Regions from separate parts of the Streptomyces sp. NPDC050549 genome, predicted to be linked through region 3. Evidence: riboswitches for the same ligand, from Rfam matches in the RefSeq annotation. Region 3 holds a riboswitch; each other region holds the start of a gene.

Region 1 (7,402 bases), on a different contig from region 3:
GGGTGCCCTCGCCCGGGTCGTTCACGATGAACGGGTAGATCAGGGGGAGTTCACCGAGTACGGCGTCCGGCGCACAGCCACTGCTGAGCCCAAGTCCCTTGCCGGGCAGCCATTCCATGGTGCCGTGCTTGCCCATGTGGATGATCGCGTCCGCGCCGAAGCTGTCGTCCAGCCACCTGTACGCGGCCATGTAGTGGTGCGACGGCGGCATGTCGGGGTCGTGGTAGATCGCGATCGGGTTCTCCCCGAAGCCGCGCGGCGGCTGGATCATCACGACGACGTTCCCGAACTGGAGGGACGCGAGCACGATGTCGTCGCCGTCGACGTAGAGGCTGCCCGGCGGCTCGCCCCACGCGTCCGACATCCTCTGCCTGAGGTCGGGTTCGAGCTTGTCGAACCATGCCCGGTAGTCGGCGAGCGGTACCCGCGCGGGCGCGGCGGCCAGCTGCTCCTCGGTGAGCCACTCCACGTCATGCCCACCGGCATTGATGAGCCGGTGGATCAACTCGTCCCCGTTGTCGGGGTGTTCGTCGACTCCGTACCCGGCGTCCCGCAGCGCGTCCAGCACCCGGATCGCCGACGCGGGCGTGTCCAGGCCGACCGCGTTGCCGACGCGCGAGTGCTTGGTCGGGTAGGCGGTGAAGACGACCGCGAGCTTCTTCTCGGCGTTCGGCTTGTGCTTCAACTTCGCGTGCCGTACGGCGATTCCGGCGACCCGCGCGGCCCGCTCGGGGTCGGCGACGTAGACCGGGACGTCGTCCGGGCCCTGCTCCTTGAAGGAGAAGGGGACGGTGATCAGCCGCCCGTCGAACTCGGGGATCGCGACCTGCATCGCCGCGTCCATGGGGGAGAGGGCGGCGTCGGACTCGTCCCAGGCCGAGCGGGACGACGTAAGGCAGAGTCCTTGCAGCACAGGCACGTCGAGGTCGGCGAGCGCGCCGATGTCCCAGGCCTCCTCGTCACCGCCGGCCGAGGCCTGCGAGGCGTGCGTACCGCCCGCGGCGAGGACGGTGGCGATCAGGGCGTCCGCCCTGCCGAGGATCTCGTACAGCCCGGAGTCGGCACCGCGCAGCGAACCGCAGTACACGGCAAGGGCGTTGGCGCCCTTCGCCTCGATCTGTTCGCACAGGGTGTCCACGAAGGCCGTGTTGCCGGAGAGGTGATGCGCCCGGTAGAAGAGCACGCCGACGGTCGGGCGGCCCTCGACGAAGGCACGCTCGCCGTGGACGCCGAACTCGGGCATCTTCTGCGGCGCTTCGAAGCCCTCGCCCGTGAGCAGCACGGTGTCCGAGAGGAAGCGGGCGAGTTCGGTGAGGTTGTCAGGCCCGCCCTCGACGAGATAGCGCAACGCCTCGGCCACCACACCCGCCGGTACCGACGACTCGGCCATCAGCTCGGCGTCGGGGACGGTCTCCCCGCCCAGCAGCACGGTCGGGATACCCGAGGCCTTGAGCGCGGCGAGCCCGTCCTCCCAGGCCCGCTTGCCGCCGAGCAGCCGTACGACGGCGATGTCCGCGCCGGCGAGGAGCGCGGGCAACTCCTCGGAGGCGTCCACGCGGGACGGGTTGCCGATCCGGTACCCGGCGCCGGAGGCACGCGCCGCCAGCAGATCCGTGTCGGCGGTCGACAACAACAACACTGTGCTCATGCGGGCGCTCCCGGTGGAATGAAAGGCAGTCCTTGTGGCGCGCCGGACTCGATGAGCCGCCACAGCGCGTCCGTGTCCGCGTGCTGTTCGATCAGGTCGCCGAGCCGGTCGAGCTGCTCCTCGCGCAGCGCGGCGAACGAGGTGTCGGCGGCCGGTACGAACCGGCGCCCCGCGGCGGCGGCCACCTCGCGCAGGAACGCCCGCCGGAACCCGTCCGACTCCAGCGAACCGTGCCAGTGGGTGCCCCAGGTCCGACCGACCCGGCAGCCGTCCAAGAAGGCTTCCCCGCCGGTCAGTTGGGCGACACCGTGATGGATCTCGTACCCCTCCACCCGCTCGCCGAGGGCTTCGCCGACGGGTCGGGTGAGGGTCTTCTCGTGCGCGAACCGCACGCGCAGGGGAAGTACTCCGAGTCCGTCGACCGAGCCCCGCCGGCTCTCGACCTCGTCGTCGATGTGCTCGCCGAGGATCTGGAAGCCGCCGCAGACGCCGAGGATCGGCCGCTGTTCGGCGGCCCTGCGGACGAGGGCGTCGGCGAGACCGCGCTCCCGCAGCCACTCCAGCGCCTGCACCGTCCCCCGGGTCCCGGGGATCACGACGAGATCGGCGTCGGCCAGCTCCTCCGCCCGGTCCACGAACCGCACCACGACACCCGGTTCGGCGGCCAGCGCGTCCACGTCCGTGAAGTTGGACATGAGCGGGATCGCGCAGACGGCGACCCGCAGCACGTCCTCGCCGACCGGCGGCGCGGTGCTGGACTCGCGGACGGTCCCGCGCAGCGAGATGCGCAGCCCGTCCTCCTCGTCGATGCCGAGCCCGTGCCGGAACGGCAGCACGCCGTACGTCCGGCGCCCGGTGAGGCCGTGCAGCATCTCCAACCCCGGCTCCAGGAGAGACACATCGCCCCGGAACTTGTTGACGAGGAACCCGGCGACGAGGGCCTGATCCTCCGGGCCGAGCAGTGCGACGGTCCCGAAGAAGGAGGCGAAGACGCCGCCGCGGTCGATGTCCCCGACGACAAGAACGGGTAGCCCGGCATTGCGTGCGATACCCATGTTGACGATGTCGGTCCGCCGCAGATTGATCTCGGCGGGACTGCCCGCCCCCTCGCAGATCACCGCGTCATACGTGCCCCGCAACTCGGCGAGACAGTCCAGCACGGTGCCGAGCAGCGCCTCCTGCCGCCCGCCGTGATAGCCGCGCGCACTCATCTCGCCCACGGGCCTGCCCATGAGCACGACCTGACTGGTGCGGTCGCCGCCCGGCTTCAGCAGCACGGGATTCATCAGCGCGGTCGGCTCGATGCGGCAGGCCTGCGCCTGCATGGCCTGCGCCCGGCCGATCTCGGCACCTTCGCGCGTGACGAACGAGTTGAGGGACATGTTCTGCGCCTTGAAGGGCGCGACCTTCACGCCCTGCCGCACCAGCCACCGGCAGATCCCGGCGGTGACGACACTCTTCCCGGCGTCCGAGGTGGTGCCCGCGACCAACAGCCCGCCGCCGCTCATGACTTCCGTCCCTTCACCAGCAGCCGCCCGGCGACACTGACCCCGAACGCGAGCCAGCCGACGCGCCGGGACAGCCGTACGGCACGGTCTATGTCCGGTACGGCGACGGCGCGCCCGTCGCCGTTGAGCACGGGCCGGTGCTCGACCCGGCCGCCGTAGGAGAGCGTCCCGCCCAGTCGCACGCCGAGGGCACCCGCGAAGGAGGCCTCCACGGGACCGGCGTTGGGGCTCGGGTGCTTGCGGGCGTCGGTGCGCCAGGCGTGTACGGCACCGCGCGGGTCGCCGCCCGCAACGGTCGCGAGGGCGGCGGTGAGGCGGGCGCCCGGCCAGCCGGCCACGTCGTCGAGGCGGGCCGAAGCCCAGCCGTAGCGACGGTACTTGGCCGACTTGTGGCCGACCATGGCGTCCAGGGTGTTCACGGCCCGGAAGCCGAGCAGACCCGGGACACCCGCGATGCCGCCCCACACCAGGGCGCCCACCACCGCGTCGGAGGTGTTCTCGGCGACGGACTCGACGACGGCCCGGGCGATCCCGTCGGCGTCGAGGGCCTGCGGGTCGCGGCCGCAGAGGTGCGGCAGGCGCGCCCGCGCGGCCTCGATGTCACCGGCCTCCAGCGCCCGCCCGATGGTCCCGGCCTCGCGCGCGAGCGAGGTCCCGCCGACGACCGCCCAGGTGGCGGCGGCGGTGAGGGCGGCAGAGGCCGTACGGGACGGTCGCAGGGCCGAAGTGGCTACGGTGGCGAGGGAGACGGTGCCGCCCACGCACACGGCGGTGTGCAGGGCGCCCCAGCCTCGGTGGTCGCGCCACAACAGCTGTTCCACGGCACCTGCGGCGCGGCCGAACGCGGCGACCGGATGCCCGCGGCGGGGATCGCCGAGCAGATGGTCGCCGAGAAGGCCGGCGGCGGCGCCGTACGCGAAGACGCGATCGGCACGCATCGGCTCAGCCGGTCGCTGAGTCGGACACTGCGCTGGTACGGGACCTCGAACGGCAGCCGAGCATGGCGATATGTCCTCACTCAGGGTGTCCACGCCCTGGTTCGACGAGACCGGCGGTGAGAGTTCCTGGCTCCCGGGGTTGTCTACCCCGGTGACAGTGGCGGGACCGCGCCGGATTCGCACCGGCTTCCTCTCCTGCCGCCGTACATGGCTCCGGCAGTCCACCACGGGGTTGGAAGGGGCGTCAACTTGCTGTTGACCTGCGGGGGAGGAGTGTGCTGATGCCCACACGCGGGTCGTCGGAGGGGGCACGAAGACGTGGGGTGCGGTTCGGTGATCCGTCCCGCACCCCACGGTGGGTCCAACTGGCGGCCGGTCAGGCCACGATGATGTAGATCCCGTACGCCACCGCCGCCGCGCAGGCCGCGAAGCAGGCGTACGCGCCGGTCAGGGCGAGGGTCGCGGAGTCGCCCTGGGCGGTGGCCCGTTCGCGGCGCGAGAGGGCGGTGATGCCGAGGGTGAAGACGGCCACCAGGGCCACGGTGACCACGAGGCTGACGCCGAAGACGGAGCCGAGGGCTGCCCAGTCGATGTCCATGCTGATTCGTTCCTTCCAACCGGGGGCGCGGGCTCAGACGGCGGCGGCCGGCGGGGTCGCCGGGTCGGACTTCACGACGGGGGCCGGGGTCGCGGGCGGCGAGGGGATCGTCGCCGTGAGGCCTTCGGAGAGGGCGACCGACGGGGGCGGGGTGACGGCGGCGATCGCGGCGGTCACCACACCGGCAGGCTCCTCGAACTCGTTGACGTTCGAGGCGTCGACCACCTGGCGGCGGGAGAGCAGCCAGATCGCGGTGCTGGAGGCGATCAGGAAGACGGCCACCAGCGCGGTGCCCCAGTCGCCGAGGTCGGTCACGGACTCGGCGAGCGCCCCGACCAGCGCGGCGGCCGGCAGCGTCAGACCCCAGGCGACGAACATCCGGGTGGCGGTCGACCAGCGGACGACACCGCCCTTGCGGCCCAGGCCGGCACCCATCACGGAGCCGGAGACGGCGTGCGTGGTGGAGAGCGAGAAACCGATGTGCGAGGAGGCCAGGATGACCGCGGCGGCGCTGGTCTGGGCGGCGAAGCCCTGCTGCGGCCGGAGGTCGGTCAGGCCCTTGCCCATGGTACGGATGATGCGCCAGCCGCCGATGTAGGTGCCCATCGCGATGGCGAGGCCCGCGGAGAGGATGACCCAGGTGGGCGGGTCCGAGTCGGGGGCGATGGAACCGCCGGCGATCAGCGCCAGAGTGATGATGCCCATCGTCTTCTGCGCGTCGTTCGTGCCGTGGGCCAGCGAGACCAGTCCGGCGGAGGCGATCTGGCCGACCCGGAAGCCCTTGTCGGCGGCCTTGCCGTCCGAGTTCCGGCTCAGCGTGTACGAGAACCGGGTGGCGAGCATCGCCGCGACACCCGCGACGATCGGGGCCGCGACCGCGGGCAGGAGCACCTTGGTGACCAGGACGTCGCCGTGGACCGCGCCGGTGCCGGCCGAGGCGATGGTGGCGCCGATCAGACCGCCCATCAGGGCGTGCGAGGAACTGGACGGCAGGCCGACGAGCCAGGTCACCAGGTTCCAGAGGATCGCACCGACCAGGGCGGCGAAGATGACCTCGGGACGGATGCCGCTCTCATCGACGAGACCTTTGGAGATCGTGTTGGCGACCTCCACGGAGAGAAAAGCGCCCACCAGGTTGAGGGTGGCCGACATGGCCACCGCGACCTTGGGCTTGAGTGCACCGGTCGAGATGGTGGTGGCCATCGCGTTGGCGGTGTCGTGGAAACCGTTCGTGAAATCGAACGCGAGTGCGGTGACTACCACAATCGCGAGAATCAGCGAGAAGCTTTCCATTTACCCAGGCAATCGTTCGAGGTCATTGTTGCGTTGACCGTAGGAAACCTGGGTGAACGGAAGATGAACTGAGGGGGTCTCCAAAGTGTCTGTACGGGCTAGTAGCCGCGGGCGAACTTCTTCAGTTGGCTCAAGGACCCGTTGAAGAGGTTCTGATCACCCGGGAGGCCGCCGCTGTTGTCGTACTGCCAGAAGGTCCAGTACGACCAGCCGGCGGGCAGCGGGCCCGTGTCCGCCGACTCGTGGCGGGCGATCCACAGCGCGTGTGTCGAGGCCAGGGCGGTGCTGCCGCCCGTGCAGGTGTTCCACCAGTGGGCGGTCGTGTAGATCACCGGACGACGGCCGGTCTCCCGCTTCACCTCGGCGCTGAAGGCCTTGATCCAGCTCACCGTCCTCGCCTTGCTCAGGCCGTAGCAGCCGTGCTTCTTGTCGTACGGGTTGTATTCGATGTCGAGCGCCGGCGGCAGCGTCCAGCCGTCCGCCTTCCAGCCGCCGCCGTGCGCCACGAAGTACGCGGCCTGGGTCGTGCCCGACGACTTGTCGGGGAGCGCGAAGTGGTAGGCGCCCCGGATGATGCCGGCTGCCCGGGCGCCGTTGTACTGCTGGGTGAAGTAGGGGCTGACGTAGTCGGTGGACTCGGTCGCCTTGACGTAGACGAAGGTGGCGCCCTTCGCCTTCGCGCTCGGCCAGTTGACGTTCTTCTGGTGCGAGGAGACGTCGTGGCCCTTGGCGGGGCTCGCGGCGGCGGCCGGAATCTCGGCGAGCGCGAGCGCGGTTCCGCCGGCGGCGAGCGCAGTGACGGCCGCGACGAGGCGGGCGCGATGACGGGACGGTTTGCGATCACGGGCCATGTTTCCCCCGGGAATGGCGGCGTGTACGACAAATCCCCCAGAGGCTATTGGAAGATCTGTCGACGCCGATCGGTCTCCGGCCAAGCGGCCTGAGTGGGCGTTACATGCCTATATGTACTCTTTCGGAGATGCGGCTTCCGGCTTAAAGTGCCCGCGCCCGAGCGCGTGTTGGAGAACCGGCTGGCAGGATCGCGGCATGGCTGAGCGGCGGCGGGACGAGCGGGGCGGACGGGAAGTCGGGGAGGGCGCACAGGCTGTGGGGGAGCCGTGGCGCAGGCGTGTGCGCCCCGAGGAGGCGCAGGCCTGGGGCGAACTCGTCGCGACGGCCCGCCGGACGGTGTCCGACGGCCTGGTGGTCGGCACCTCCGGGAACGTCTCGGTGCGCGTCGGCGACATCGTCCTGGTCACGCCTTCGGGCGTGCCCTACGACCGGCTGACACCCGACGACACGGTCGGCGCCGACCTCGAAGGCCGACAGGTACTCGGCACCCTCCTCCCGACGAGCGAACTGCCCATGCATCTCGCCGTGTACCGCAGCACCGACGCCCGCGCCGTCGTCCACACCC
Region 2 (7,402 bases), on a different contig from region 3:
CCAGGGCCGAGGTCGGTTCGTCGAGGACGAGGACCTGGGGGTGCGGGGTGAGGACCGAACCGATCGCGACGCGCTGTCGCTGGCCGCCGGAGAGGGTGGCGAGGGGGCGGTCGCGCAGGTCGGCGAGGCCGAGCAGATCGAGGGTCTCCTCGACGCGGCGGCGCATCACGTCCGGGGCGATGCCCAACGACTCCATGCCGTAGGCGAGTTCGTCCTCGACCGTGTCCGTCACGAAGTGGGAGAGCGGGTCCTGGCCCACTGTGCCCACCACGTCGGCGAGTTCACGCGGCTTGTGGGTGCGGGTGTCACGGCCGGCGACCGTGACCCGGCCGCGCAGGGTGCCGCCGGTGAAGTGCGGGACCAGTCCGCTCACCGCGCCGAGAACCGTGGACTTGCCGACCCCCGACGGGCCCACCAGCAGCACCAGTTCGCCTTCCGGGACCTCGAAGTCGATTCCCTGGACGGCCGGTTGGGCTGTGCCTTCGTACGTCACGGAGACATCCTCGAAGCGGATCACGACGGCTCCTTGAAAGTGGGCAACGCGGGGGCCAGGCCCAGCAGTACGGCAGCCGCCGGCCAGAGGGGAAGGGTCGGCGCGACCAGCGGCACCACACCGGGAGTGAGCGCGCCTGGGTCGCGGACGGAGGCCAGCGTCAGCAGCGCGGCGACCGTCGTACCCGAGCCCGCGACCAGCCACGCCCGCGCGTCCCACGGGTCGGGGCGGTACCGGGTGCGCAGCGTACGGCGGCCCCCCAGCCGCAGCCCCGCCGCCGCGGCGACGACCCCGAGGAGCAGCAACGGCAGCCCGTAGACCCCGCCTTCGGCGGTGAGCAGCCCGTACGTCCCCGCGCACACACCGAGCAGCCCGCCGAGCGTGAGGGCGGCCGTCGTCCGCCGTACGGAGGCGGGCACCTGTGCCGTACGGCCGTAGCCGCGCGCGTCCATCGCGGCGGCGAGGGCGACCGAGCGCTCCAACGCGCCCTCCAGGACCGGGAGTCCGACCTGGAGCAGGCCGCGCAGGCCCCGGTCGGGGCGGCCACGGAGGCGGCGGGCGGCACGCAGCCGCTGGACGTCGGCGACGAGGTTCGGGGCGAAGGTGAGCGCCACGACCACCGCGACGCCGGTCTCGTACAGGGCGCCCGGCAGGGACTTGAGGAGCCGCGCCGGGTTTGCGAGGGCGTTCGCCGCGCCGACGCAGATGAGCAGCGTGGCCAGTTTCAGGCCGTCGTAGAACGCGAAAGCCAGGCCTTCTGCGGTGACCTTGCCGCCGAGGCGGATGCCCTGCGCCCAGTGGGGGAGCGGGACTTCGGGGAGCGTGAGCAGGGTGTGCGTGCCGGGGACGGGGGAGCCGAGGGCGATCGCGAAGAGGAGGCGGATGAGGAGTACGGCCAGGGCGAGTTTCGCGAAGGCGGTGTAGGAGCGGGACCAGGGGGTGGGGGTGCGGTTCGTTGCCACGACGTAGGCCGTGACCGTGATCAGGAGGGCGAGGAGGAGGGGGTTGGTGGTGCGGGTGGCGGCGGTGGCGAGGCCGAGGGACCAGGTCCACCAGGCGCCGGGGTGGGTGGGGTTCGGGGTGCTGCAGTCACGCATGTTTGCGCCTGCGGGTCTGCCATATCGCTGCCGTGGCCAGGAGTGCGACGGCTGCCGTGCCTGCCAGCACGCCCACCGACGGGCCGTCGTGATGGGTTGTGGTGATCTGCTCTCCGCAGCCCTGTTCCGGATAGCCGCTGATCGCGCACAACAGGGCGTTCGTGTCGTAGCGCAGGGGCTTTGCGACCGATGCCAGTGCCTCCGCCGTCGTCGCGTCGGGAGACACCGTGGCGCAGGCGGTGCGGCCGGCGGGTGGGGTCTCACCGGAGGGCGCGTCGGACGCCGTACCGAAGTCGAGGACGAGAGCGACGCGCTTCTTCCCTTCCACGGCCGGGGAGTTGGCGCAGATCGTCGTGAAGTCGGCCGATGAGGCCCGGGGTTGCTTCGCGTCCGCAGAGTCCTCGCTCACCGCGAAGCGGAAGCCCTGGACGTCGCCGTCGGCGGGGCGGGTGGTGGAGGGGCCCTGGGTGGCGTAGGTCCAGTGGGTGCCGGTGCGGTCCCAGAAGGACCAGTAGCGGTAACCGGCCGCCTGGGCGGGGGAGTTGGCGGTGAGGGTGAGCAGGAGCGCGGTGAGGAGGAGGGTGAGGGAGGGGCGGCGGGTCACTGCTGCTGTCCGCGCTTGCGGCCACGGGCGACCAGGACGAAACCGGCGATCGCGACGACGAGGAGAGCGCCGCCGACGGCCCAGGCGACGTTCAGGGAACCGTCGTTGTCGTCGGATGCCGTCTTCTCCTCCGGGCCGGCGGTGACCCGCTCCTCGATGTCCGCGGGGGTCGGGCCGGTCGCGTTCAGCAGGGTGACGAGGTCCTGGCCGCCGAAGTCGTGGACGTCGGCGCCCTTCGCCGTGGTCGCCACGAAGACGAGTTGGGCGTAGGCGGCCGGACCACTCTGCGCGGCCCACGCCTTGGAGTGGGTCTCCAGCCAGTGCAGGGGCTTCGCCGCCTGGTCGTGCAGGCCGAGGGACGACAGGGCGACGATCGCGTCGGCCGTGTTGCCGTAGTCGGGCTGCGGCTTGGCGCCGGGGAGTGGGGAGGTCAGATGACCGTCCTTGGCCATGGCCCGGGTGAGCCAGCGGGCACCGTTGAGGCTCAGCGCCGTCTCGGGGACATGGGGATCCGGCTCGGCGCAGCCCGTGGGGGCCTCGGCGTCGTCCTGCCGGCTCCCGGTCAGCGACTCGCCGTCCAGGCCGAGCACGGCGGCGGCGGTCGCGTCCGCGTTGGCAAGGAGCCTGCCCTTCTTGTCGGGCTGGTAGGCGAAGGCGCCCGCGTCCGTGCCGTTGTCGCAGGGCAGCGCGAGCTTGCGCAGTGCGTCGTAAGGGGACTTCCCGTCCTTGCGGACGTTCGGCACGGTCACCCCGGCGTCGCCGAGCGCGCCGATGACGACGGCGGTGGAGTTCGCGTCACTGGCGCCGCCCGCGGAGTAGCCCCAGCCGCCGTCGGCGTTCTCGACGGACTTCAGCCACTTGACGGCCTTGGCCACCTGCGCGTCGTAGGAGACGGTCAGCGTCGAGAGTGCCTGTACGGCGGCGGCCGTGCTGTTCGTGTCGACCATGACCTTGGCGTCGCACGCCTTGCCGGGGTCGGCGCGGAACGCCGCGAAGGCGCCGCTCGCGCACTGCTGCCCGGCCAGCCACGCCACCGCCTTGTCGGCGGGCTGTACACCGACGGCATCCTGCGCCAGCAGGGCGAGGGACTGGCGCCAGACGCCGTCGTAGGTGGGGTCGGAGGTGCCGTAGAGCCCGGCGGGTATCGCCACGGACGGCGACGGACCTGCGGCGACGGCGGGCGTCGCGGCGATCACGGTGACGGTGATGCCGGCGGCCAGGGCCGCGGCCTTGCGGCGGACGTTCATGATCGGCGGGTGCCTTCCCCTGTTGGGGAGCAGGGCGGCGCACGGGATCACCCCCGGGCGGCTCGGCTCCGTATTCCTCGACGGTGCGTGTGAGCCGGTCACGTGCCGTGCGGGGCGGTCCGGCTCACCGGCCCCGGGAGGGGGACGGATCACGGTTGCGGGTCAGCGCCGGAATTGCACCGGCTTTCCCCCGTACGGGTGTGATGACGACCCGGCCACTGTACGGGCAACCTGAGCGCGCGCTGTGAGTGGGGGTTGCCCGGTCCTGCGGGCCCGATAGGTTCTGGCCATGTCGGTGACGGGGAAGCTGATCGGGTCCGGCCGTACCGCGGACGTGTACGAGATCGACGAGGCATGGGTGCTGCGCCGCAACCGGGAGGACTGGGGGGACGCGGCGGCCGAGGGCGCGGTGATGGAGCATGTACGGGCGCACGGCTACCCCGTGCCCCGGGTGCGGCCGGGGGACTCGCGTACCTCGCGCACCGACCTCGTGATGGAACGGCTGACCGGGCCCACCATGCTGGAGGCGTTGGTCGCGGGCACGATCGACGTCCGGGAGGCGGGGGCCGTACTCGCCGCGCTGCTACGGCAGTTGCACGCGATCCCCGGCCGACGCCCCGGCACCCGGGTCCTGCACCTCGACCTCCACCCGGAGAACGTGCTGCTCACCGCCGACGGTCCCCGGGTCATCGACTGGGGCACCGCCGAGGACGGCGACCCCGGACTCGACTGGGGGCTCTCCGCGATCATCATCGCCCAGGTCGCCGTGGACGACCTGCCGATCGCCGACCCGGCCCGCGCGATGCTCGCCGCACTCCTCGCCGACCCCGCCGATCTCACGGAGGAGGGTCTCGCGGAAGCCCGGCGGAGGCGTGCGGCGAACCCGACGATGACTCCGCGCGAGGTCGAACTCCTCGGTGCGGCAGAGGAGTTGATCCGATCGCTCGCATCTCCTCGGGAACCGTGAATCGACGTGAACGCGTCACCGCCGACGAGTGCGTGAGGGGCCGGGGCGCCGGACGGCGGCTTCGGATGGGTTCCGAGGGCTGCGGGGCAGTGTGGGGGAACTTCGGGCACGTGGAGAAGAGAGCGGGTCGCCGGCTGCCCGCCGGGTTCTTGCCGCCGTCGTGGCGTCGCTGGCCGCGATGACGCTGACGGTGTCCTGTGCGGACTCGGCCGCCCCGCATCACCGTTCACCCGTCGAGGAGCGCGCGCCGGCCGAGAGCGCGACCGCGAGCACACGAACCGGGACCGCCGAGAACTGCGATCCGCTGTTGTCGCTGAAACCGCCGGCCCGCATGCCGACGCCGGGTGGCAGGATGCCCAGCGGTTCGGCGATGGAGCGGATCGTCGCCCGCGGACGGCTGATCGTGGGAGTGGACCAGAACACCTATCTCTTCGGCTACCGCAATTCCGAGACCGGACAGCTGGACGGGCTCGACATCGACCTGGTGCGGGAGATCTCCCGCGCGCTGTTCGGGCGGCCCGACCGGGTGCAGTTCAGGGCCGTGCCGTCCGCGCAGCGGATCGGGTTACTGCAACGCGGCGAGGTCGACCTCGTCGCGCACTCCATGACGATCACCTGCGAGCGCATGAAGCAGGTGCTGTTCAGCAGCGACTACCTGGACTCAGGCCAACGCGTCCTCGTCACCGACACCTCCCCGGTGAAGACCCTGGCCGATCTCGCCGGACAGAAGGTGTGCACGGCCCGGGGAACCACCTCACTGACCGAGTTGCAACGCGCCCGCCCGAAGGTGCGGCCGGTGACCGTCTCCGACTGGACCGACTGCCTCCTGCTGCTCCAGCAGGGCGAGGTGGCCGCCGTGTCGACCACCGACAACGTCCTCGCCGGACTGAGCGCCCAGGACCCCGCCACCCGCATCACCGGACCGCGGTTCACCTACGAGCCGCACGGAATCGCCGTGTCGAAGACGACACCGGAACTCGTCCGCTTCGTCAACGGCGTCCTCGCGCACCTGCGCGCCTCGGGCACGCTCCGCGCCCTGCACGAACGGTGGTTGGGCCCCTACGGCGACTTCTACCCGCCCGCGCCGCGCTACCGCGACTGAGGGCGCCCGAGCGATGTGTCGTACCGGCAGGCTTACCGGCCGACGCCCTTCCGTCGGCAAGTTGGGCCGATCCGGGACTGGTGACGGGGGGCCGGACTCAGACCCGCACCGGCGCCGCCACCCCCGTCGGCTGGCACAGGACGAGGGCCAGGTCGTCGGTGGGCGGGCCGCCGGCGTGCGCGAGCAGGCGGTCGTACAGCGCGTGCAGCGCCCCGTCCGGCGTCGGCTCGCTCAACGCCGTCGCGCACTCGGTGAGCAGGGCGAACGGGGTGCCGTCGAGGGCGCGGGACTCGGTGAGGCCGTCCGTGTAGAGGAGGAGCCGGTCGCCGGGCTGGAGGCGGACCCGGTACTGCCGCGGGTCCGGGCACAGGCCCAACGGCAGTGCGGGGACCCGGGGTTCGAGGAGTTCGAGGCGCTGCCCGGAGCGCAGGGGCGCCGGATGACCGCAGTTGACGAGCCGTACCTCGCCCGGCCCGAACTCGGCCAGCACCGCCGTCACGAAGTCCTCGGGGCCGAGACCCGGGGCGAGCCGGGCGTCCAGCGCCTTCGCCAGAGTCGTCAAGTCCGGTGCCGTATAGGCGAGTTCACGGAACCCGATGAGTGTGTCGGCCGCCGTCCGCAGCGCGTCGAGCCCGTGCCCGCGCGCATCCCCGACCAGCACCCGCAGGCCGTACGGCGTCACCGCGAGGTCGTACAGGTCGCCGCCGACGGAGGACTCGCGGTTCGCGCAGTGGTAGCGGGTGCTGACATGGGTGCCGGAGAGGGTGCGGGAGACGGGCCGCAGGATCGCCTCCTGGGTGATCCGGGCCACCTCCCGCGCCTCGGCGAGGCGTTCCCGCAGCCGGCCGCGCTGTCTCGCCGCGTACACACTGCACGCGCAGCCGAGGAGCAGCCCGCCCCAGCGGACGGCGAAACCGGCGTTCAGCTGTGCCCCCGAGCCGAGCCCCGCCGCCAGCGCGAGCAGCACCGTCCAGCAGCAGACCAGGAGCGTACGGCGGACACCCAGGAAGGTGGCGGCCATCAGCGGTCCGATCGCCAGCAGCGGCAGGATCGGCTGCACCCGGCCGATCAGCAGACCCGGCGTGGCCGCCAGCAGACAGCCGGCCGGTGCGACGAGCAAGCGGCGTCCCCCGTCCATCGCGTTCGTGTCCATCGCGTTCACGCCACGACGATCGCGGAATTCACGGCTCCGTACCCGCGGCACCGGGGAGTTGACCGGCTCTCGATCACAACTGGTCAAATCAGGGCGAAAGATGATCTAAAAGGGTGGCGGCTTCGGTATCGCGAGGACTTTTGCGGGCAGCCGTGGGCCGCGTTCCGGGACCTTCGCATGGAGCCGGTGACCTACGGACACACTGGCCTCGTGCCGGACAGGACTGACCATGGGAACCCAGGCGACTCCCACACCCCCGGGAACCCTGGGAACTCCAACAGGCCGGGGAGGCCTGGGAATCTGCCGCCCGAGACGCACAGTTTCGTCGGGCGGGGCGCCGAACTCGCCCGGCTGTGCGCCGCGTTGGACCCGGACGCGGGGCCGGCCCGGCCGGTGACCGTCGTCGGGGTCGGCGGGGTCGGCAAGACCCGGCTCGCGCTGCGCGCGGCGGCGCGGGTCCGGGACGCCTACCCCGACGGCGTCTGGCTGACCGAACTCTCCCCGCTGCGCACCTCGGGACTCGTGGACCTCGCCGTCATGGAGAGCCTTCGGCTCGCCGACCAGTCGACGCGCCCGGTGATCGACGTCATCACCGAATGGGCCCACGGCAGAAGGCTGTTGCTCATCCTCGACTCCTGCGAACACGTACTCGCCGACTGCGCCAGGTTCACCGCCGCGCTGCGCTCGCGCCTGCCCGGCCTGCGCGTCCTGCTCACCAGCAGGGAACGGCTCGCAGTGC
Region 3 (7,402 bases):
CGCCGGCCACCTGCATGTGCGAACGGGCCGCCTCCAGACTGATGACGTCCGCGTCGAGATCGTCGATGGCCTGCACGATGTCGCCGAACTCGGCGTAGCACATGTGCGTGTGGATCTGCGTGTCCGGCCGGACCCCGGAGGTGGTGAGCCGGAACGCCTCCGTCGCCCAGGAGAGATACGCCTCCCGGTCCGCCGCGCGCAGCGGCAGCGTCTCGCGCAGCGCCGGCTCGTCGACCTGGACGACCGAAGTCCCCGCCGCTTCAAGGTCGTCGACCTCGTCGCGCAGGGCGAGGGCGACCTGCCGGGCGGTGTCGCCGAGCGGCTGGTCGTCGCGGACGAAGGACCAGGCGAGCATGGTGACCGGCCCGGTGAGCATGCCCTTGACCGGTCGCGAGGTGAGGGACTGGGCGTATGCCGTCCAGCGGACCGTCATCGGCTCGGGGCGGGAGATGTCCCCGGCCAGGATCGGCGGCCGGACGTAACGGGTGCCGTAGGACTGCACCCAGCCGTGCTGCGTGGCGAGGTAGCCGGTGAGCTGCTCGGCGAAGTACTGGACCATGTCGTTGCGTTCGGGTTCGCCGTGCACCAGGACGTCGAGGCCGGTCTTCTCCTGGAAGGAGATCACCTCGCCGATCTCCGCCCTGATGCGCTCCTCGTACCCGTCCGTGTCGATCCGGTTCTTCCTCAAGTCCGCGCGGGCGGTGCGCAGTTCGGCGGTCTGCGGGAAGGAGCCGATCGTGGTGGTCGGCAGCAGCGGGAGCCCGAGGCGCGCCCGCTGGGCGGTGGTCCGTTCGCCGTACGGCTGGGAGCGGCGGGCGTCGGCCTCGGTGACGGCGGCGGTACGCGCCCGTACGGCGGGGTCCCGGGTGATCGGGGAGCCCGCGCGGGAGGCCAGGTCGGCCCGGTTCGCGGCCAGTTGGGCGGAGATGCTGTCGGTCCCCTGGGCCAGGGCCTTGGCGAGCGTGACGACCTCACGTGTCTTCTGACGCGCGAACGCGAGCCAGCGCAGGATCTGCGGTTCGATGTCCCGTTCGGCGGCGGCGTCGAGCGGGACGTGCAGCAGCGAGCAGGAGGCCGCCACGTCGACCCGGTCGGCGAGACCGAGCGACGTGCCCAGTACGGCAAGGGACTTGGTGAGATCGTTGCGCCAGATGTTGCGGCCGTCGACCACCCCGGCGACCAGCCGCTTGCCGGGCAGCCCGCCCACCGCGGCCAGTGCGTCCAGGTTGGCGGCGGCGGCCTCGGTGAAGTCGAGCGCCAGCCCCTCCACCGGAGCCTTCGCCAGCACCGGCAACGCGTCGCCGAGCCGGTCGAAGTAGGAGGCGACCAGCAGCTTCGGCCGATCGGCGAGCGCCCCGAGCTCACGGTAGGCACGCTCGGCGGCGTTCAGTTCGGCCGGGGTCCGGTCCTGCACGAGCGCGGGCTCGTCCAGCTGCGCCCACTCCGCGCCCGCCGCCCGCAGATCCGCCAGCACCTCGGCGTACACGGGCAGCAGCCGGTCCAGCAGCGTCAGCGGATCGAAGTCCGGGGCGACGCCGGGCGCTGGCTTGGCGAGCAGGAGGTAGGTGATGGGGCCGACGAGCACCGGGCGGGCCGTGAGGCCCAGCGCGAGGGCCTCACGGAATTCGCCGACCTGCTTGCCGGAGTCGGCGGCGAAGACTGTGTCGGGCCCCAACTCGGGCACCAGATAGTGGTAGTTGGTGTCGAACCACTTCGTCATCTCCAGCGGCGCCACGCCCTGCGTGCCGCGCGCCATCGCGAAGTACCCGTCCAACGGGTCGAGTCCGACGGCGGCGCGGTGGCGGGCGGGGATCGCGCCGACCATGACGCTGGTGTCCAGGACGTGGTCGTAGTACGAGAAGTCGCCGGTCGGCACTTCGTGGATGCCGGCCTCGGCGAGCTGCCGCCAGTTGGTGCGGCGCAGTTCGGCGGCGGTGGCCCGGAGGGCGTCGGCGTCGACGGAGCCCTTCCAGTAGCCTTCGACGGCCTTCTTCAGTTCCCGGCCCTGTCCCTGACGGGGGTAGCCGTACACGGTGGCCCGTGCTGCCGCGGCTGCGGACTTCGCTGTCACGGAACTCTCCTTCGCGAGCTGTCTCCCTGAGATCCCGGGGACGGGACGCGAGCGCGAAGGAACGCCAGACCGGACGGCTGTTGAGCCCGTCGGTATGTACGCCGACCCGCCCACGAGGTCACCGGGATTCCGCGCGCAAAACCCGTTCGCGCGCGGGCAGTTGGCAGGTCTTCGGACTCGCGGGCACGCCCTCCGTCGAACCGGAGGACACCTACTGGCCGTCGCTTCCCAGATCCTGTCGCGGACCCAGTGCGTATGACGGCGGTCGTTCCTGCTCACCGCTGCGGGGCAGTCCCGGAGTCTCACCGGGTTCCCTCTTGCGACGCGCCCGTCCGGCTGACGGGGCGAACCAGCTGCGTGGGTCAGCCTAGCGGGTGGGTTGAGTTTCGGCTTTCCGCCGGTGGGGGCCGGGCGCGCAGTTCCCCGCGCCCCTCAGGTGAGTCAGCTGGGCGGGAGTCCAAAAGCTCGCAGGATTTCCTCGGCCGCCAGAGTTGCCGTCAACTCGCCGTCTCTGACCCGCTGTTCGAGCACAGGCCCAAGCGCACGCACCGTCGGATCCGCGTGCAGCCTGCCCAGAAGCTCCTCGCGGACCATCGTCCACGTCCAATCCACCTGCTGCTCGCGGCGCTTGGCGGCCAGACGACCTGTGGAGTCCAGCAGGGACCGGTGTTGTTCCAGGCGCTCCCAGACCGTGTCCAGGCCCGTGCCCTCTCGTGCGCTGCAACTCAGTACCGGCGGGGTCCACGCGGCGTCGGCCGGATGCATCAGGCGCAGGGCGCCTGCCAGTTCACGTGCCGCGCTCTTCGCGTCGCGTTCGTGCGGGCCGTCCGCCTTGTTGACGGCGATGACGTCCGCCAGCTCCAGGACACCCTTCTTGATGCCCTGCAACTGGTCGCCGGTGCGGGCCAGGGTCAACAGGAGGAAGGAGTCGACCATGTTGGCGACCGCCGTCTCCGACTGGCCGACGCCTACCGTCTCGACGAGGACGACGTCGTAGCCCGCCGCCTCCATGACCACGATCGACTCCCGGGTCGCCTTCGCGACACCGCCGAGCGTGCCGGCGGTGGGGGAGGGGCGGACGAAGGCCGCCGGGTCCACGGCCAGGCGTTCCATGCGGGTCTTGTCGCCGAGGATCGACCCGCCCGTCCGGGTGGAGGACGGGTCGACGGCCAGCACCGCGACACGGAAGCCGAGCGAGGTGAGCAGCGTGCCGAACGCGTCGATGAACGTCGACTTGCCCACACCCGGAACACCACTGACGCCGATCCGCCGCGCCTTTCCACTGTGCGGCAGCAGCTCGGTCAGCAACTCCTGTGCCATGGACCGGTGTTGGGGCCTGGTCGACTCGACGAGCGTGATGGCGCGGGCCACCAGGGCCCGCTTGCCGTCGAGCACCCCCTTCACATAGGTGTCGACATCGATCACGGGGTGTGCCCGAGGTCGGTGGCCAGCCGCTCGACCAGGTCGTAGGCCGCGTCCGGGATCACCGTCCCGGGCGGGAACACGGCCGCCGCGCCCATCTCCAGGAGCGTGGGGACGTCCTGCGGAGGGATCACTCCGCCGACCACGATCATGATGTCCTCGCGGCCCTCCTCGGCGAGGGATTCCTTCAGCGCCGGTACGAGGGTGAGGTGTCCTGCGGCCAGTGAGGACACCCCGACGACGTGCACGTCCGCCTCGACGGCCTGGCGGGCCACCTCGCCGGGGGTCTGGAAGAGGGGGCCGACGTCGACGTCGAAGCCGAGGTCGGCGAAGGCGGTGGCGATCACCTTCTGGCCGCGGTCGTGGCCGTCCTGGCCCATCTTGGCGACCAGGATGCGCGGGCGGCGGCCCTCGGCCTCCTCGAACTCGGCCACGAGGGCACGGGTGCGCTCGACGGACGGGGAATCGCCGGCTTCGGTGCGGTACACACCGGCGATCGTACGGATCTGGCTCGCGTGCCGCCCGTACACCTTCTCCAGCGCGTCGGAGATCTCGCCGACCGTGGCCTTCGCACGGGCCGCGTTCACCGCCAGCTCCAGGAGGTTGCCGGAGCCCTCGGCGGCCCGGGTCAGGGCGTGCAGCGCGTCCTGGGTGGCCTGTTCGTCGCGTTCGGCGCGCAACCGCCGTAGTTTCTCGATCTGTTGGGTGCGGACGGAGGAGTTGTCGACCTTGAGGACGTCGATCTGCTCGTCGGTCTCCACCCGGTATTTGTTGACGCCGATGACCGGCTGGCGACCGGAGTCGATGCGGGCCTGGGTGCGGGCCGCGGCCTCCTCGATGCGCAGCTTGGGGATGCCCGCGTCGATCGCCTTGGCCATACCGCCCGCCGCCTCGACCTCCTCGATGTGCTGCCAGGCCCGGCGCGCGAGGTCGTAGGTGAGCTTCTCGACGTAGGCGCTGCCGCCCCAGGGGTCGATGACCCGGGTGGTGCCGGACTCCTGCTGGATGAGGAGCTGGGTGTTGCGGGCGATGCGGGCCGAGAAGTCGGTGGGCAGCGCGAGGGCCTCGTCGAGGGCGTTGGTGTGCAGCGACTGCGTGTGGCCCTGAGTGGCCGCCATCGCCTCCACCGCCGTGCGCGTCACGTTGTTGAACACGTCCTGCGCGGTCAGCGACCAGCCCGAGGTCTGCGAATGGGTGCGCAGGGAGAGGGACTTGGCGTTCTGCGGGTCGAACTGCCTGACCAGCTTGGCCCACAGCAGGCGGGCCGCCCGCAGTTTCGCGATCTCCATGAAGAAGTTCATGCCGATCGCCCAGAAGAACGACAGCCGGGGCGCGAACGAGTCCACGTCCATCCCCGCCTCCCGGCCCGCCCGGATGTACTCGACCCCGTCGGCGAGGGTGTACGCCAGCTCCAGGTCGGCCGTCGCGCCCGCCTCTTGGATGTGGTAGCCGGAGATGGAGATCGAGTTGTAGCGGGGCATCCGCTGCGAGGTGAAGGCGAAGATGTCGGAGATGATCCGCATCGACGGCTTCGGCGGATAGATGTAGGTGTTGCGGACCATGAACTCCTTGAGGATGTCGTTCTGGATGGTCCCGGCCAACTTCTCGGGCGGTACGCCCTGTTCCTCGGCGGCGACGATGTAGAGCGCCAGTACCGGCAGCACGGCGCCGTTCATCGTCATCGACACGGTCATCCTGTCCAGCGGGATGCCGTCGAAGAGCTGCCTCATGTCGTAGATCGAGTCGATCGCCACGCCCGCCATGCCGACGTCACCGGTCACGCGCGGATGATCACTGTCGTAACCCCGGTGCGTGGGCAGGTCGAAGGCGACCGACAGGCCCTTCTGACCGGCCGCGAGGTTGCGGCGGTAGAAGGCGTTGGACTCCTCGGCCGTGGAGAAGCCCGCGTACTGGCGGATCGTCCAGGGCTGGTTGACGTACATCGTCGGGTACGGGCCGCGCAGATACGGGGCGATGCCCGGGTAGGTGCCCAGGAAGTCCAGGCCCTCCAGGTCCTGCCCGGTGTACAGCGGCTTGACCGCGATGCCCTCCGGGGTCTCCCAGAGGAGATCGTCGCCACCCGCCGCCTTCTTGACGGCGTCACGCCACTCGTCGGCACCGGCTTCGGTGGCCGGGGTTCCCAGCTCGATCCCGGAGAAGTCGGGGATGCGCCCCATCGCTGCCATCAGGACACTCCCATGCGGTCGAGGGTGGCGGACAGGACGGCCACGGCGTCACAACCCGCGAAGACATAGGCGTCGACGCCGGGGTACTCGCCGGGACGGCCCGCGAGGAACACGTGCCCGGCACCGGCCGACCTCAACTCCCCGGCGACCGAGGCCGCTTGCTCCTCGTACAGTGCGTCGCTGGAGCACAGACAGGCCTCGGCGGCCCCGCTGTCCTCGAACGTGCCCTCCGTGACGGTCTCGATGCCGCCCGCCTGGAACAGGTTCGAGGCGAAGGCGAGGCGGGCCGTGTGCGCGGCGGCCGGGCCGAGCGCGGCCAGGAAGACGCGCGGCCGGGAGCCGGTCGCGGCGAGATGGGCGTCGGAGCGGGCGCGCAGTGCCTCGTAGGCCTCGTCGCGGCGCACGCGCGGCAGCCCGCCGGAGGGGACTTCGGGAGCGGGTGCGCGCTCCGGGAGGCGCTCGGCGAGGTTCGGGAACTCGCTGACGCCGGTGATGGGTTCGCGGCGCCTGGCCAGCTTCGCGCTGCGCGCCGCCCAGGTGGTGGCGAGGTCCTCGCGGAGGCTGTCGGAGGCCAACGCGGCTGCCTGGCCGCCCTGTTGCTCGATGTGCTGGAAGAACTCCCAGCCCGCGTGGGCGAGTTCGTCCGTGAGTCGCTCCACGTACCAGGAGCCGCCCGCCGGGTCGATCACCCGGGACAGATGCGACTCCTCGACCAGGATCGTCGAGGTGTTGCGGGCGATCCGGCGCGCGAACGCGTCCGGCAGGCCCAGTGCGTGGTCGAAGGGCAGCACGGTCACGGACTCGGCGCCGCCCACCCCGGCGGCCAGCGTTGCGACCGTCGTCCGCAGCATGTTCACCCACGGGTCACGGCGGGACATCATCACCGGCGAGGTCACCGCGTGCTGCACCTGCCCGCCGGGCGCCCCGCACACCTCGGCGACCCGCGCCCAGAGCCTGCGCGCCGCGCGCAGCTTGGCGATGGTGAGGAACTGGTCGGCGGTGGCCGCGTACCTGAACTCCAGCTGGGCGACGGCCTGTTCGACGCTCAGCCCGGTCCCGGTCAGCTCCCGCAGATAGGCCACACCGGTCGCCAGGGAGGCGCCCAGCTCCTGCGCCGCCGAACCGCCGGCCTCGTTGTAGGGCAACGCGTCGACGGTCAGCGCGCGCAGCCCCGGGTACTCCTCGGCGCAGCGCCGGGCGAGTGCGGCGACGGGCGCGAAGTCGAAGGCCTCGGCCCCGGTGCGGGCCGCGAAGCCCAGTGGGTCGGCGCCCAGGTTGCCCCGGGCGGCCTCGCGCGCGATGCCCCGCTCCTCGTACAGCCGTAGCAACTCGGCCGCGGCGGAAGCGACTTCGGGCCCCGGGTCGAGGACGACGGGTGCCAGGTCGAGATAGACACCGTCGAGGACCTTGCCGAGCGAGGCGACCGGGATGCCCTGCTCGCCCACGGTCAGCCACAGCGAGGTGACGCCGTTCTCCAGGTCGCCGAGGACCGCGGAGTTGTCGGCCGTCGTGTGCCGCTGCCGCACGTCCCAGCCGCCGAGGGTGTTGCCCTCGGCCCGGCCGCCCCGGACGTAGGGGGCGAAACCGGGAAGGCCGGTCTCGGGCGCGGAGTCGTCCGCGGTGTACAGGGGGCGGGCGCGCAGCCCGTCCTCCAGGGGGGTGGACAGGGCGTCTTCCGCTGCCGTACCCGAGGCTTCCTTGCCCGACTTGCGCAGTACGCCTT

What was found. A riboswitch is a leader RNA that binds a small molecule or an ion and turns the genes downstream of it on or off. The one in region 3 is predicted to bind cobalamin.
Region 1: linked by a shared signal. The riboswitch ahead of AB0I51_RS25800 (cobalamin biosynthesis protein) and the one ahead of metE (5-methyltetrahydropteroyltriglutamate--homocysteine S-methyltransferase) in region 3 are both predicted to bind cobalamin.
Region 2: linked by a shared signal. The riboswitch ahead of AB0I51_RS03355 (prenyltransferase/squalene oxidase repeat-containing protein) and the one ahead of metE (5-methyltetrahydropteroyltriglutamate--homocysteine S-methyltransferase) in region 3 are both predicted to bind cobalamin.

Annotation. Positions count from the first base shown of each region.
Region 1 is NZ_JBFAJD010000018.1:134,576-141,977, forward strand. Features, by position in the region: gene cobN (cobaltochelatase subunit CobN) at 1-1,648, opposite strand, end outside; gene AB0I51_RS25795 (cobyric acid synthase) at 1,645-3,156, opposite strand; gene AB0I51_RS25800 (cobalamin biosynthesis protein) at 3,153-4,094, opposite strand; cobalamin riboswitch at 4,194-4,336, opposite strand; gene AB0I51_RS25805 (hypothetical protein) at 4,471-4,692, opposite strand; gene AB0I51_RS25810 (inorganic phosphate transporter) at 4,726-5,985, opposite strand; gene AB0I51_RS25815 (lysozyme) at 6,084-6,836, opposite strand; gene AB0I51_RS25820 (class II aldolase/adducin family protein) at 7,033-7,402, shown strand, end outside.
Region 2 is NZ_JBFAJD010000001.1:740,545-747,946, forward strand. Features, by position in the region: gene AB0I51_RS03340 (ATP-binding cassette domain-containing protein) at 1-517, opposite strand, end outside; gene AB0I51_RS03345 (energy-coupling factor transporter transmembrane component T) at 514-1,590, opposite strand; gene AB0I51_RS03350 (SCO2322 family protein) at 1,583-2,194, opposite strand; gene AB0I51_RS03355 (prenyltransferase/squalene oxidase repeat-containing protein) at 2,191-3,441, opposite strand; cobalamin riboswitch at 3,537-3,671, opposite strand; gene AB0I51_RS03360 (phosphotransferase) at 3,731-4,408, shown strand; gene AB0I51_RS03365 (glutamate ABC transporter substrate-binding protein) at 4,587-5,510, shown strand; gene AB0I51_RS03370 (PP2C family protein-serine/threonine phosphatase) at 5,608-6,663, opposite strand; gene AB0I51_RS03375 (NB-ARC domain-containing protein) at 6,874-7,402, shown strand, end outside.
Region 3 is NZ_JBFAJD010000053.1:36,933-44,334, forward strand. Features, by position in the region: gene metE (5-methyltetrahydropteroyltriglutamate--homocysteine S-methyltransferase) at 1-2,071, opposite strand, end outside; cobalamin riboswitch at 2,216-2,440, opposite strand; gene meaB (methylmalonyl Co-A mutase-associated GTPase MeaB) at 2,513-3,496, opposite strand; gene scpA (methylmalonyl-CoA mutase) at 3,493-5,670, opposite strand; gene AB0I51_RS43285 (methylmalonyl-CoA mutase subunit beta) at 5,679-7,402, opposite strand, start outside.